Linked DNA regions of Planctopirus limnophila DSM 3776. The protein of the gene in region 1 interacts with the protein of each later gene in a pairwise test. Links are inferred from orthologs where the notes say so. Each region holds a gene or a part of one and is shown on either strand. Other genes may lie near its edges.

The links.
Region 2: the proteins of PLIM_RS12880 (region 1) and PLIM_RS16360 interact in binary tests that used the Escherichia coli proteins (3 or more experiments, as listed by UniProt). The link is inferred for Planctopirus limnophila DSM 3776 from one-to-one orthologs.

Annotation. Positions count from the first base shown.
Region 1 is NC_014148.1:3,253,550-3,261,399, reverse strand. What follows is about bases 559-3,489. They hold PLIM_RS12880 (glutamate-5-semialdehyde dehydrogenase), read right to left. Parts: upstream 2,687-3,489; coding sequence 1,430-2,686; downstream 559-1,429. Other genes in these bases: PLIM_RS12870 (proline--tRNA ligase), read left to right, coding at 3,076-3,489; fliM (flagellar motor switch protein FliM), read right to left, coding at 559-1,292. Also shown: more of fliM, read right to left, coding at 165-558; more of PLIM_RS12870, read left to right, coding at 3,490-4,848; PLIM_RS12865 (hypothetical protein), read right to left, coding at 5,022-5,477; PLIM_RS22925 (DUF4304 domain-containing protein), read left to right, coding at 5,668-6,312; PLIM_RS12855 (RtcB family protein), read left to right, coding at 6,562-7,850. UniProt on the Escherichia coli protein: Catalyzes the NADPH-dependent reduction of L-glutamate 5-phosphate into L-glutamate 5-semialdehyde and phosphate. The product spontaneously undergoes cyclization to form 1-pyrroline-5-carboxylate.
Region 2 is NC_014148.1:4,115,886-4,121,549, forward strand. What follows is about bases 1,554-4,393. They hold PLIM_RS16360 (sulfate/molybdate ABC transporter ATP-binding protein), read right to left. Parts: upstream 3,585-4,393; coding sequence 2,523-3,584; downstream 1,554-2,522. Other genes in these bases: PLIM_RS16350 (SDR family NAD(P)-dependent oxidoreductase), read right to left, coding at 1,554-1,929; PLIM_RS16355 (hypothetical protein), read left to right, coding at 2,064-2,339; cysW (sulfate ABC transporter permease subunit CysW), read right to left, coding at 3,659-4,393. Outside these bases: PLIM_RS16340 (DUF6655 family protein), read left to right, coding at 1-227; PLIM_RS16345 (hypothetical protein), read right to left, coding at 359-1,033; more of PLIM_RS16350, read right to left, coding at 1,147-1,553; more of cysW, read right to left, coding at 4,394-4,528; sulfate ABC transporter permease subunit CysT, read right to left, coding at 4,521-5,372; PLIM_RS16375 (sulfate ABC transporter substrate-binding protein), read right to left, coding at 5,506-5,664. UniProt on the Escherichia coli protein: Part of the ABC transporter complex CysAWTP involved in sulfate/thiosulfate import. Responsible for energy coupling to the transport system.

The DNA.
Region 1 (7,850 bases):
TCGTACTGAGTCAACAAGTTGCCGCAAATTGAAGTTTTTTTGACATCTATTTTCGGTGGATCAGTTAGTCACGTTCAGCATATCCGGCGGTGGATACAAATCAATACTCGTTAATGTATTTGATGGCATGACGTGCATTGGGGAACTTGCACCACAAATGTCAGTTAGGTCCGGGGCTTGGGTGGATTGGTTTTCGGTTCAGTGACAGCTGGCGCCGTTTTAGTGGTCGATGATTCTGCGGCCGCTTGCAGCTTTTCGCGCAGAATATCCCGGCTGTGGGCCACCATTCCCGTGACGCGAATGGCCTTTTTCCCTTTGACGGCACCGGGTTTCGCCATAAACATCGGGCAGCCCTCGACCACCACTTCCAACCCATCTTCTTTGGGGTGTTCAGTCATGATCACATCTCCCACAGCCAGATGAGCCAGGTCTCGCGCTGTGAGTCGAGTGTGTGCCAGATTCACAATCATTTTGACGGCGGCCTTGGAAAGCCCGTCTTCCAGAATCACTCGCTGTTTGGGATCAAGCCCCTTCTTCTGATAAGCCGACCATGTGTCCGACGAGAGTTTTCCGGAAAGTGGCTCGATCGTATTGAATGGAATACACAGGTTCATGATGCCGCGGACTTCACCCATCGTGATCTCAAAACTGACCAGCACAATCACTTCGTTCGGTGGCACAATCTGCACCAGTTGAGGGTTACTCTCGATCTGAGTTACCTTCAGGCCCAGGCTGCACACGTTATGCCATGCGTTTTCAAGCCCATTGATCACCAGTAATGTGATCCGCGACACCAGTTGCAGTTCAATCTCAGTGAGCGGCCGACTGGGAATGCTCGGGATGCTTTCTTTCCCACCACCTAAGAGACGATCCACAATCGGAAAAATGATCGAAGGACTCAAATCCAGGATCAGATGTCCTTCAAGACCTTTCGATTCGAGGAGGTTGAAGCAGGTGGGGTTCTCCAGGCTGAAGACAAACTCGCTGTACGTTAATTGATCCACGCTGATCAGTTTGACTTCGACAATCGCTCGCAGCATCCCCGAAAGTGCAGCGCCAAACTCCCGGCTGAAACCTTCGTGCAATGCCTGAAAGGCACGCATCTGTTCTTTACTGACGCGCTCGGGACGCTTGAAATCGTAAACACTGATCTGCGGCCCATTTTCTCGCCGACGGACTGGTGTCGAACTGGGTGCCGGGCCGCTCATGGCAGAACCAGCATTACTGCGTGGAGCCGGATCGAGTGCTGCCAGCAGTGTCTCTACTTCCGACTGGCTGAGTACATCGGCCATGTTGTCTCTCCACTTCCCTGTCGAGATAAATTCCGTCGAAATGAACTCAGTCGAAATTCTTTGTTTAGCTCAGATCACTGCCAATACGCTGCTCGTCTCTCATCCCTGCTGACAACTGGTAAGGCATTCTCTCTGGTTTAGCCACGGATTTGCCCAGCCCCACGAACAACATACTTGTAACTCGTCAATTCAGTCAGTCCACAAGGGCCACGGGCATGAAACTTATCAGTGCTGATGCCAATTTCTGCTCCCAGGCCCAGTTCTCCCCCATCATTGAACCGCGTACTGGCATTGACCATGACAGCCGCAGAATCGACCTCCTGCACAAACTGCTGAGCAGCAGAGTAATCATCGGTAATAATGCAGTCGGTATGGTGTGAACCATATGTCTCAATGTGTCCTATCGCCTGCTCGAGAGCATCGACGACTTTGCAGGAGATGATCATGTCCAGATACTCTGTGCGGTAATCGTTTTCCTCGGCTGCTTGAGCTTCTGGTAATAAAGAGCAAGTTTTCGAGCAGCCACGCACCTGGAGCCCGCGCCGGGACATGATTTCGCCCAGTCGGGGCAGAAACTTTTCGGCAATCGCTGCATGCACCAGCACACATTCAGCCGCATTGCAGACCCCGGTTCGCTGGCATTTGCTGTTTTCCAGAATCCGGCTGGCCATATCCAGATCAGCACTCGCGTCGATATAGACATGGCAAACGCCGTCGTAATGTTTAATGACCGGCATCGTCGCTTCTGACATCACCCGCTCAATCAGCGACTTCCCACCACGCGGGATCACCACATCAATCAAAGTGTTCAGTCGCAGCAGTTCTCCGACCACTTCCCGGGCTGGTGTATTGACAATCTGGACAAGGGCAGGGGGTAAACCCGCTTCAGCCACAGCCCCCTGCACAATTTCACCCAGGCACATGTTCGAGTGCATGGCCTCTTTGCCACCCCGTAAAATCACCGCATTCCCGCTCTTGAGGCATAAGGCGGCAGCGTCTGTGGTCACATTCGGACGGGATTCGTAAATGAACAGTACGACACCCAGTGGAACTCGAATTCGCTGCACCTGCAGCCCGTTTGGCCGAATCGAACCATCAATGACAGCTCCCACAGGATCAGGGAGTGCGGCTACTTCTTCGACGGCCCGCGCCATCGCCTCAATGCGGTCTGTCGAAAGTCGCAGTCGATCAATCGCCGCCGAGTTCAGTCCAAAGCCGGGGGCTGCTTCGATATCTTTCGCATTCGCAGCGAGAATCGCCGCCGACTGGCTGCGCAAGGCTCTGGCAATGGCCAGCACACCTTGAGTCTTGCGGGCCGGGGAAACATTCCGCAATGCCACGGAAGCATTTCGTGCCGCTTGACCAATATCTTGTGAGTACGCTTGCCAGGACATCGCGACAAATTTCCCAAACGAATACCGGAGTTCAACAATCGAGGTGGTCTTGGAATTCCTGCCCAGAACCTGTTCATTGCCTGATGAATCGAGAATTCAGGCCAGACGCGAAATCAGGGTGGCAGGTTCAAGTTCGCTCAAAGTTCAATGGGAATCATCCCGGAAACAGGGGAATCGGTCAATTCCGGCGTTTCTGGTCAATTCCTTAACTCGAAACTCAGAGCGAAGAGTGTCGTGAAAAAACGCAAGCCAAACTCCCGACAGGAGCCAGCGCTGCTGATGCCTGCGAACGAACCTCGCTTTCAAGAGCATCGTCTCTTCTTTACAATCCCTGCTCGCCATTCACGTTAAGCCCGGTTGCTATCTGCCATATTTCAAGGATGTTACTCGTGCGCTGGTCACAGTCTTTCATTCCCACGCTCAAAGAAAATCCTTCTGATGCCGAAATTCCCAGCCACCAGCTCATGCTGCGTGCCGGCTATGTGCGTCAATTGATGGCCGGTGCTTACACCTATTTGCCGCTGGGCTGGCGTTCGATCCGCAAAATTGAAGCCATCATCCGCGAAGAGATGGACGCCACCGGCGCGCTCGAAATGTTGATGCCCGCCCTCCAGCCCATCGATCTCTTCGAACGGACAGGCCGCAAAGAGGCCTTTGGCAACGTCCTTATCAACTTCAACATCCGCCGGCAGAATCATCAGGTCCATCTGGCACTGGGGCCGACTCACGAAGAAGTTGTGACTGATCTCATGTCGCGTCACATCAGCAGCTACCGCCAGTTACCCATGACGGTTTACCAGATTCAAACCAAATTCCGGAACGAAGAACGGCCTCGCTTTGGAGTCTTGCGCACCAGCGAATTCATCATGAAGGATGCGTACAGCTTCCACTCTTCGGTCGAATCGCTGTCGGAGACTTATCAGAAGATTTATCGCGCCTACTGCCGCATCTTCGCCCGCTGCGGTCTGGAATATCTTCCCGTCGAGGCCGAAAGTGGGCCCATTGGTGGCGATGCCTCTCACGAGTTCATGGCCCCCGCTGCCAATGGCGAAGACCAGATCGTCTTCTGCCGCAAGACACGCTACGCCGCCAATCTGGAGCGTGCCGAGACAGGTCGTGTCCGCAGCCAGGTCAAACCAGTTGATACGGCTCTTCCCGCATCGGAAAAACTGCATACTCCCAACGTGGGGAGTATCGATGCCCTGTGCCGCCTGCTGAACTGCCAGCCGACACAACTGATCAAGACCTTGATCTTTCTGGCCGATGGTGAGCCTGTGGCCGTCCTTTTGCGAGGCGATAACGAAGCGAACGAAGGAAAAATTCGCCGCGCTCTGGGCGCCAAAACTCTGGAAATGGCCGATGCCGCGACGGTTTTCAAGGTTTCCAGTGCTCCCATTGGCTTTGCCGGGCCTGTCGGTTTGAAGTGCCGCTTTGTGGCCGACCATGATATCCCTCAGGTCGTTCCCGCTGTCGTCGGTGCGAATGCCGAAGATTATCACCTCGCCAACGTCGTATTGGGGCGAGATTTCGATCTCCCCAGGACGGCTGAAGGTGAGTATGAAACTTTCGACCTGCGCAATGCGGCTGCCGGTGATCCCAGCCCGCGTGGTGAAGGGACTCTCGAACTCGTCCACGGGATCGAAGTGGGCCACGTCTTCAAACTCGGGACGAAATACAGCGTTTCGCTCAATGCCACCTACGACGACGAAGCCGCCACCCGGCAGCCACTCATCATGGGTTGCTACGGCATCGGTGTGAACCGGATTCTCGCTTCGATGGCTGAAACCAAATTTGATGACAATGGCCTCGTCTTACCATTGTCCATTGCTCCGTACTCCGTCGTCATTTCGACGATTGGCGTGAACGATCCCGAGGTCGATGAAGTCGTGAATCAGTTGGAAAAAGAACTGACAGCCGCTGGTGTCGATCTGCTGATCGACGACCGCGATCAAAGGCCGGGCGTCAAGTTCAAAGATGCCGACCTGATCGGCATTCCGCTCCGCGTCGTCATTGGTGGAAAGGGATTAAAGGAAGGCCAGGTCGAACTCAAATGGCGCCACCTTCCAGAAGCCACAAAAATCCCCGTCACCGGCGCCGCCCAAGCGATTCTCGACCAACTCGCCACCCGCCGAAAAGAAGAAGCCGCCCACGTGCCGGAGTAATCGATTTTGTTTGTCAATGCATGAAAAGAATAACCCGGCGTTTCGCAGAACGCCGGGTGTTCTTATTTGGGCGCCAAAGTAACGACGGAGTGAAGGTGTCTCGTTTAACGGTGCTACTTCAGCAGAGTGTGAAGTCTAAATCACAGGTACGGGGTAGAGATGTCGCCCGCCACCTAGTCCTCATCGTGGCACCAAAGCATTCCGATGTTTTGCGAATCCACTGCGATTACTCCAGTCTCGAATGTCGCGCCCGCTACGGAGTTACCACTCCATCCGTAATTGGTGAATGTTCCATTAGTGAAAAAACGCACCTTGTCATCAAACATTGCAAGGAACAAGTCACGAATTGCCATCGCTTCAGCTTCATCCATCTCTCGATAGCTACTGTATGCAAGGTCGAATTCGAGGATTCTGCAAATGATGGTGCCAGCTGTGGCTTCGTTGATTTCATCCCACCTCTCCCCTAATCCTTGAAATTTTATCCATTCTGGTTCGTTATCGTTTATGGATTCAACAAAACGATCGATTTCAGAAAAGAGGGTGCCTTCTAATAGCGTCCGGGGCCGAAATTCGAGTGTGTGACATCTTCCTTGAGCGTCAATTGCGGCCCGGATATGTTCGATGCTCATTCGCATGACTTTCTGATTGGTGAAACATGGCCATACAACATTGAAGTGATTGGATTCTGCCACATACTCAGGTATGTGTACATGAAGTCCTCGAAATGCACCGGCATAGTTTATAATTCGATAGCTCAAATGATTGGCTAATTCGTTATTTGTTTCACAATTATCGTAGCAGGAAAGTTCTTCGACACATATGTCACCTGGCAAGTCCCCGGCGGATGTCCTCTTCGACGAAATAGTAAAACGAGCGGTGACATCCGTCCTGAAGCCTCTCGGTTTCCGCAAGTCCGCGATGAACTTTCATCGTCGGCATGAAAAGGTCATTCAGGTCGTCAATCTTCAGCTCAGCCAAAGCTCGTCACACGACGAGAAGATATTCTATGTCAATGTCGGTGTCGCGTTTGATGAGATTTGCCAGCTGGCCAATCTTGAGATCCTTGAAAAACCGAATGAATACGAATGCGATTTTCGTGGTACACGGGATCGGCTCGAATGCCTCATTGATAACTTGCCGAAACAATGGTCAGTGCAAGCTGATCTCGATGTTGAACTCGTAGAAAGGCAATTGAAAGCAGCAATGGAGCAACTGGCCTTCGAATTTGCATCACTTGATGGCGTCGCGGCCTATCGAACGCATCGGTGGTTCGACCGTTTTCGCCCCAAACAGGAGAACGCGCAAGTTCTCTATATACTCGGCGACATGGACGGCGCGTTTCACGAAGTGAACCATTTATGTGAACTCTTCGCAGACAGGAAGACCATCAATCAGCCAAAGTGGTGGATTGACCAATTGGGTCTCTCGAAACTTTCCCACATCTTGGGCACACGATCTCCTTGAGATTAGCATTCACTGGATTCAACCAGATTGCTGATTTCGGGTGACATGCTGACAAGTGTTAACAACATTGTCGGCTTACACGTTATCTCGAACGAATAGAGTACAGCCCGTTCGTTCACCTCAAGGCAATCAATGGCGTATCACTGATTCAAGCCATTTTGTTCAAATAACACGCTGGGTGAACCTTTTTCTTCCAGTCTTGTCTAGGAGTCGCTTGTTGATGTAATTCCCAATGATGTGGGCGCCATCTTGACCATTGATCCTCGTTTGACACGTCTGGATGCCACGCGTTTGCGTGTGAACAACGCTCGTGGCGTCGATGCGGTGTTGTTTGCCAACGAGCAGGTGCCGGTCGAAGGGGCTGCGGTCACGGAGTTGATCGAGTTTCTCGGTCTGCAGCAGACTGTCGAACGTGTCGCGGAGGCTTCGCCGGGAAGCTTCGATGAACCTCCGGGCATCACGCAGGTGGCCATAACTCCCGACTTCCACAAGGCCAAAGGGATCCCCGTCGGCACGGTGCTGCAGACCAGGGGATTCGTCGTCCCGCAGGCCATCGGGAATGACATCAATTGTGGCATGCGGCTGCATGTCACATCCCTCCGGGCAGAGCAAGTCACCGGCAAACTGGATGAACTGGAGACGGCCTGTCGCCGCATTTACTTCGAAGGGGGCCGCAACATTCCCATGTCGCGTGGACAGCGGGAAGCGTTGTTCAAAAACGGCCTGAGCGGCCTGCTGGAGTCAGTGCCAAAGTCGCAAACTGAGGGACTCTGGGGGCTGTTCCATGATCTCGACATTGGTCGCGAACTCGATCGCGTCGACCAGCGTGGCAGCTTGAAGTCGAACCGGACTCTTGGCTTGAACGATTTCCTCGGGCCGGACGACCGGGTCAGCCGGGATGGGCAGATTGGCAGCATTGGAGGCGGGAACCACTTTGTGGAAATCCAGCGGATCGACAAGATCCACGACAAGGCCGTCGCCCACGCCTGGGGTCTGAAACCGGGGATGGTCACGGTCATGGTCCACACCGGATCGGTCTCCATCGGCCACTTCTGCGGCGGCTACTATCGCGACAAGGTGCGGGCGATCCATCCCGCCGGGCTCAAGCATCCCGACAACGGCATCTTCATCCTGCCGACCGGCGAGGCTCACCGCGAAACAGCCGAACTCTTCTGGGACACGCTCAATAACGCCGCCAACTTCGCCTTCGCCAACCGCATGTTCCTGGCGATCATGGCGCTCGATTGCCTGCGCCAAGTGGTGGGCAAAGCCGATTTCCCGCTCCTCTACGACGCCCCGCACAATCTGGTCTGGAAGGAGGAGCGCGACGGAGCCGAGGTCGTGCTGCACCGCAAAGGGGCTTGTCCGGCGCGAGGGTTCGAGGCGATGGAGGGGACGCCGTTCGCGTATCAGGGGGAACCAGTGCTGGTGCCGGGATCGATGGGGGCGAACAGCTTCATCCTCGTAGGGCAGGGGAATGCCGCCTCGCTGTCCAGTGCCAGCCATGGCGCAGGCCGCACGCTCTCACGCGGCGACGC
Region 2 (5,664 bases), 860 kb from region 1 along the record:
AATCGGATGATAACAACATCTTCGTTTTCGGTGTCGGGCCTTATCATTACGGTACCGTCAAAGAGGAAGTGGAGCGAACCGCCACACCACCTGCCACAACCGCTCAACAACTCCCCTCGCAAGTCGCTTTTCGTGGAACACGGCCCATGGGTTCGGCCATTGCCCGGGAGGTTAATGAGGAAGGCTCAGTTCAACTCACCGGCGACCAGCGACCGGCCGATGAATAGTTAGTGGCATTCGTCTCGCAGGGTGAATACAAATGTACCAATGAGATATTTAGCGAGTCTCTGGTGCATTCCGTCGGAACTTCATGCACCCTACATTAGATGCACTTGATATAATCAACTCTCAGCGATGTTCAATACGAGCTACTCAGGCTGTCTTTGAACCAGTTCTCAAACTGTGTTGGCCACATCGTCGTTGGCCGACCGAATTGATAAAAACTGACCTTGCTATTGGGTTGGATCACCAGCGACATCCTGCGTCCCTGGATCTTCAAACTCACGATCCTGGTGCGAGGTAACCACAAGGCTGTCGGACGTTCCATCCAGCGGGTGGCAAGCTCGATCGGTGTGATGGTTCCTGGAAGAGTTATCGATGCACTCTTTTCAGGAGAAGAGTCGAGCGTTTGTGGCGGCAGATCATTCGTAAACGATGTTTGACCTGCAGGATGAAACGCTTGTTCTGGTGATTTTCGCTGTGGTAAAGAACCCGGTTGCCGCCAGCAGAAACCAAGACTCCACCAGGTTCGATGCGACGCTGTTTTGAAACTGATTTTATGCGTCTCAAGCCATTCAATTTCGGGAAGCCAGGCCAAACCAATCGATGTCAGAATCAATGACCCATGGACCAACGACTGCCTGCGTTGAATAGCGATCGATGGTTGTTCGAGTAGTACGGCACCAAATCGGTCAGCAAGCTCACTGGTTGTCAGGTCAGGTTCAGAGAGATTCAATACGCTTGTACAGAAGGGACACCGTCCATATTGAGGTGACTCCCAGTTCAGACATTGGCGGCAAAGCATCAGCGTCACAGCCGTCTCCCGCCAATAATTTACTCACAAGTCAAGATCTAAGAGTTATCAATCAGAAAGTGCATGTTCAATAGACAGTTATAGTCACACACTCTATCGACACGTTGAGAGAACTATTGCTGGCCAGATTCCCGATTTGACCACCAGGGAAGGCTGACACCACCATCGATCAAGAGTGTGCTACCCGTCATATAGGCGGCGTCATCACTGAGTGCAAAGGCTACTGCCTTTCCAATCTCTTCGGGTTGTCCCAGCCGACCAAAGGGGAGTTTTCTGGCTCCTTCGGCTAATTGCTCTTCGGTAAAAAACTTACGTTCGCCGGGTGTATCAATCCAGCCGGGGTGAATGATATTGATGCGGATGCGATGGGGTGCCAGTTCGATAGCCGCAGTGCGGGCCATGTGGTCGATCGCCGCCTTCGCCATGTTATAGGCCATGGCTGTCGGGATGGCGATGACGGCGTGGGGTGAACTGATCACTGCCATTGCTCCGCCTTGCCCTTGAGCGACCATTTTCAGTGCCGCAGCACGCACGCCATAGAACGCGCCCCACATGCAGACATCAATCGTGCGACGGAACCCATCGAGATTGGCTTTAAGCATCGGCTCACGATCACTATAGACCGCATTCGAGACAAACAGATCCAGACTGCCCAGCGCCTGGGCGGTCTCGTCGATCATTCGTTCAATCACCTCCTGCTGTGAGACATCGCCCTGAAAGATCACTGCCTTCCGGCCCAGTGCTTCAATCTCCCGAGCAAGCGATTCGGCTTCGTCCCGATTGCTGAAATAATTGATCGCCACATTGGCCCCGGCCCGTGCCAACTCAATCGCACAACCTCGACCAATCCCGCGAGACGAACCAGTGACCAATGCATTCTTGCCAAGAAGTTTCATATTGTGTCTTTTCAGTGCCAACACAAGATCGGTCTAATATGCAGGCTGTTTTGTAAGGCTCTGCTCTGGATGAACTTAACAATTCTACTGAGAGCAGGCGAGTGGCTGAACTCTATTCTCGCGAGGAATACACCGTGGATTCGAAAAGTGCGGCGGTTCTGGGGATCAGTTTTGGGCTGACTTTGGGCGGAGCGGTGGTTCTGGCTTCGTATGTGGCCGCCAAGGCTCAACCGATGGCTGTGCCGCGTGTGGGAACTGGTAATTCCTCTGTGATTGGCCGGTATCAGATCGCAGGAATTCCTGGCCATGCGTATGTGCTCGATACCGCCACTGGCCAGGTTTGGGAAGATTTTGCTCCGACGAGCGAGGGGGCTCGTGACCATGAGTTCAAGCGAGTCAAACTCAAATAGCACACCTGAATCGCATCGCTCCGCGATCTTTGCCACCCATCATTCGATCAACAGATGGTAATCTTCTAAGGCGGCATCTCATACGGTCGCCAAGAAACAATTGCGCGTTGTTGGTCGCGAAAACATGCTTGCCCAGAGCTGCAAGCATGGCACACAGATCGCCATTTTTTCATGGAAAGCGAATCAGATTGAGTAATCTTCCTTAGGCGAGAAGATCCGGGCATGGCGTGGTGAGGCGAACAATTCTTCGCCAGCGACAGGCTTCAGCGCCAGGTAGCGATCTCGGCTCAAGTCGATCTGCAGGGTGATCCCGAACTCTTCCGAATAGCAGCGGACGCGGGCGACGGCTCCCGCAGGGTTGATCTGTAGAATTTTTACGCGGATTGATTCGGTACTTTCAGGAATCCGCGTGAGATCGACATCATGCGGTCGTACGTAGGCCGTTGCGTTGGGAGCGTTGGCAGAGTTTTCTGGGGCATTGAACTCAATTCCACCCGCCACCATTTTGCCATCGTGGACACGTCCGTGGAACACGTTCACATGCCCAAGAAAATCCATCACAAACGGGTTAGCCGGGTGATCGAACACTTCCTGCGGGGAGCCAACCTGCTCGATCCTTCCTGATTTCATGACCACCACCCGGTCGGCCACTTCAAACGCCTCTTCCTGATCGTGAGTCACGAAAATCGTGGTGATCGGTACTTCATCGTGCAATTGGCGGAGCCATTGCCGCAATTCCTGACGAACCTTCGCATCGAGAGCGCCAAAGGGTTCATCAAGTAAGAGCACTTTCGGCTGCACAGCGAGAGCGCGAGCTAGAGCCACACGTTGTCGTTGTCCGCCCGAAAGCTGTGCCGGGAAGCGATTTTCGAGCCCTTCCAGCCTCACCAGATGCAGCAGTTCGCGGACACGCTGAGTAATTATCTGCCTGGATTCTTTCCGAATCCGCATGCCAAAGCCAATATTGTCGAAGACGGTCATGTGACGGAACAGGGCATAGTGCTGAAAGACAAAGCCCACCCCGCGTTGCCGGGGATGAGTACCAGTCACATCCTCCTCTTCGTAACGCACAACCCCTTCATCAGCATGCTCGAGACCGGCAATGATTCTGAGCAGCGTGGTTTTCCCGGAGCCACTGGGGCCCAGGAGCGCCAGCAGTTCGCCACCTTTGGCTTCTACGGTCAAGCGGTCGAGTGCCGTAAAAGCACCGAATCGTTTTGTGACCTGTTCAACACGAATGGACATACGCTATTCCAGATATTCAAGCTGCTGTTAGCAGTCAAAGTTTGTCTGTATTCCAGTGATCCGATTCTTTGCAGTTACAACTCGTCGGCATCAGGTTTTTTGATCGAGGCCAGCACCCAGTGCTCGAGTGCCGCTTTGGCAATGAGTGTCATCAACGCAAACAATGTCAGAATCGAGGCGACTGCAAAGGCACCAGGCTCATCATGTTCATGAAAGAGCTTGTCAACGCGCAGTGGCATCGTCTCGGTCGAACCGGCGATCTTCCCGGAAAGCACCGAAACAGCACCGAATTCGCCCATCGCTCGGGCTGTGCAGAGAATCACACCGTAGAGCAGCGCCCAGCGAATGTTCGGGATCGTCACCAGCCAGAACATTTGCCAGCCGGATGCCCCCAACGTGATCGCTGCCAGTTCTTCATCCGGGCCAATGGCTTCCATCACCGGGATCAATTCACGCGCGATAAAGGGTAAGGTCACAAACGTTGTCGCCAGAATCAGCCCCGGGGTCGAAAACACAATCTCGATCCCCCACTCTTCCAGAGTGCTGCCAAAAAAACCTTGCCGGCCAAACAGCAGCATGAACATCAGGCCCACGGCGACTGGCGAAATTGCAAATGGCAGATCCACCATCGAAATCAATAGTGTCCGGCCCGGAAATTGAAACCTGGCCACAGCCCATGCCAACGCCACACCAAAGAAGATGTTGATCGTTACCGAAATCGAGCTGACCACAAATGTCATCCACATCGCATGCAGCGAATCGGGATCGACCAGTGCTTTCTGCACGAAGGCATTCCACCCGGCAGAAAGGGCAATCGAGAAGACCTGCAGCAGCGGCACAATAATCAGCACCACAACAATCAGGTACACAATCCCGATCAGCAGCCATTTCAACCAGGCGGGTTCTCGTGAGCGGCTGAAGCCGCGGCGGGCGGGTTCAGTCATAGCGGCGGTTCCAGCGTTCGAGTCCGTTAATGATCACCAGCAGGATCAGTGAGATCACAATCAGCACAACGGCAACAGCCGTCGCTTCGGCATACGCATATTCTTCCAACCGGGAAACAATCAGATACGGAGCGATTTCTGTTTTGTACTGCAGGTTACCAGAGATAAAGATCACCGAGCCGAACTCGCCAATGGCCCGGGCAAACGTCAATGCAAAACCCGTCAGCAAAGCCGGCTGAATGGCTGGGAAGATCACCATCGAAAGTGTCTGCCAGCGCGTGGCGCCCAATAACTCGGCGGCGTCTTCAAGATCGTCATCGAGAGTCTCCAGCAAAGGCTGAACTGTTCTCACGACAAAAGGCAAACCCACAAACACCAGCACGAGAATGATCCCGAGCTTGGTAAACGCCACATGGATGCCCCAAGGAACCAGCCACTTTCCGAACCAGCCGTGCTCGGCATACATGTTCGCATAGACCAGTCCGGCAACGGCGGTCGGTAAGGCAAACGGCAGGTCGATGAGCGAATCAATAAACCGTTTCCCGAAAAACTGATACCGCACCAGCACCCAGGCCAGAATGACACCGATAATCGAATCGATGATCGCGGCAATCAGCGAGCAGAAAAACGTCACAAAGTATGCTGACTGGGCTCGCTCGCTCCAGGCGGCGGCCCAAAATTGAGATGGTGTGAGTGTGGCGGCTTTCGCAAAACAGGCAGCCAGTGGAATAAAGAGGAGCAGAGTCAAAACCGTGATGGAATAACCCAGGCTTAACCCCAGTCCGGGAAGGACACGGCGTTTCTTGAGACTCCCTGTCGGAGAAGATGATATGGCAGAAGACATCAACTTATTGGCCTCAAGTCCACCGGCTGCATTCAACCGCTTTTTCGTTGTCAAACCCCGGGTGATTCTCTCTTCCAGCTCTCAAGCTGGCTGATCATCTTCGACAGATCCAAAATATGACTATCGATCTGATCTATCGTTTGGCTGCCAGTTTCGAGATCTGATCAAATAAGGCCCCTTCACTAAAGAACCTCGTTTGTGCGTCATCCCAGCCCTTCGAAATATCCGTCACGCGAAACATGGTCAGTGGAGGGAACTTCTCTTTGAACTCTTCAGCAATTTGAGGATCGAT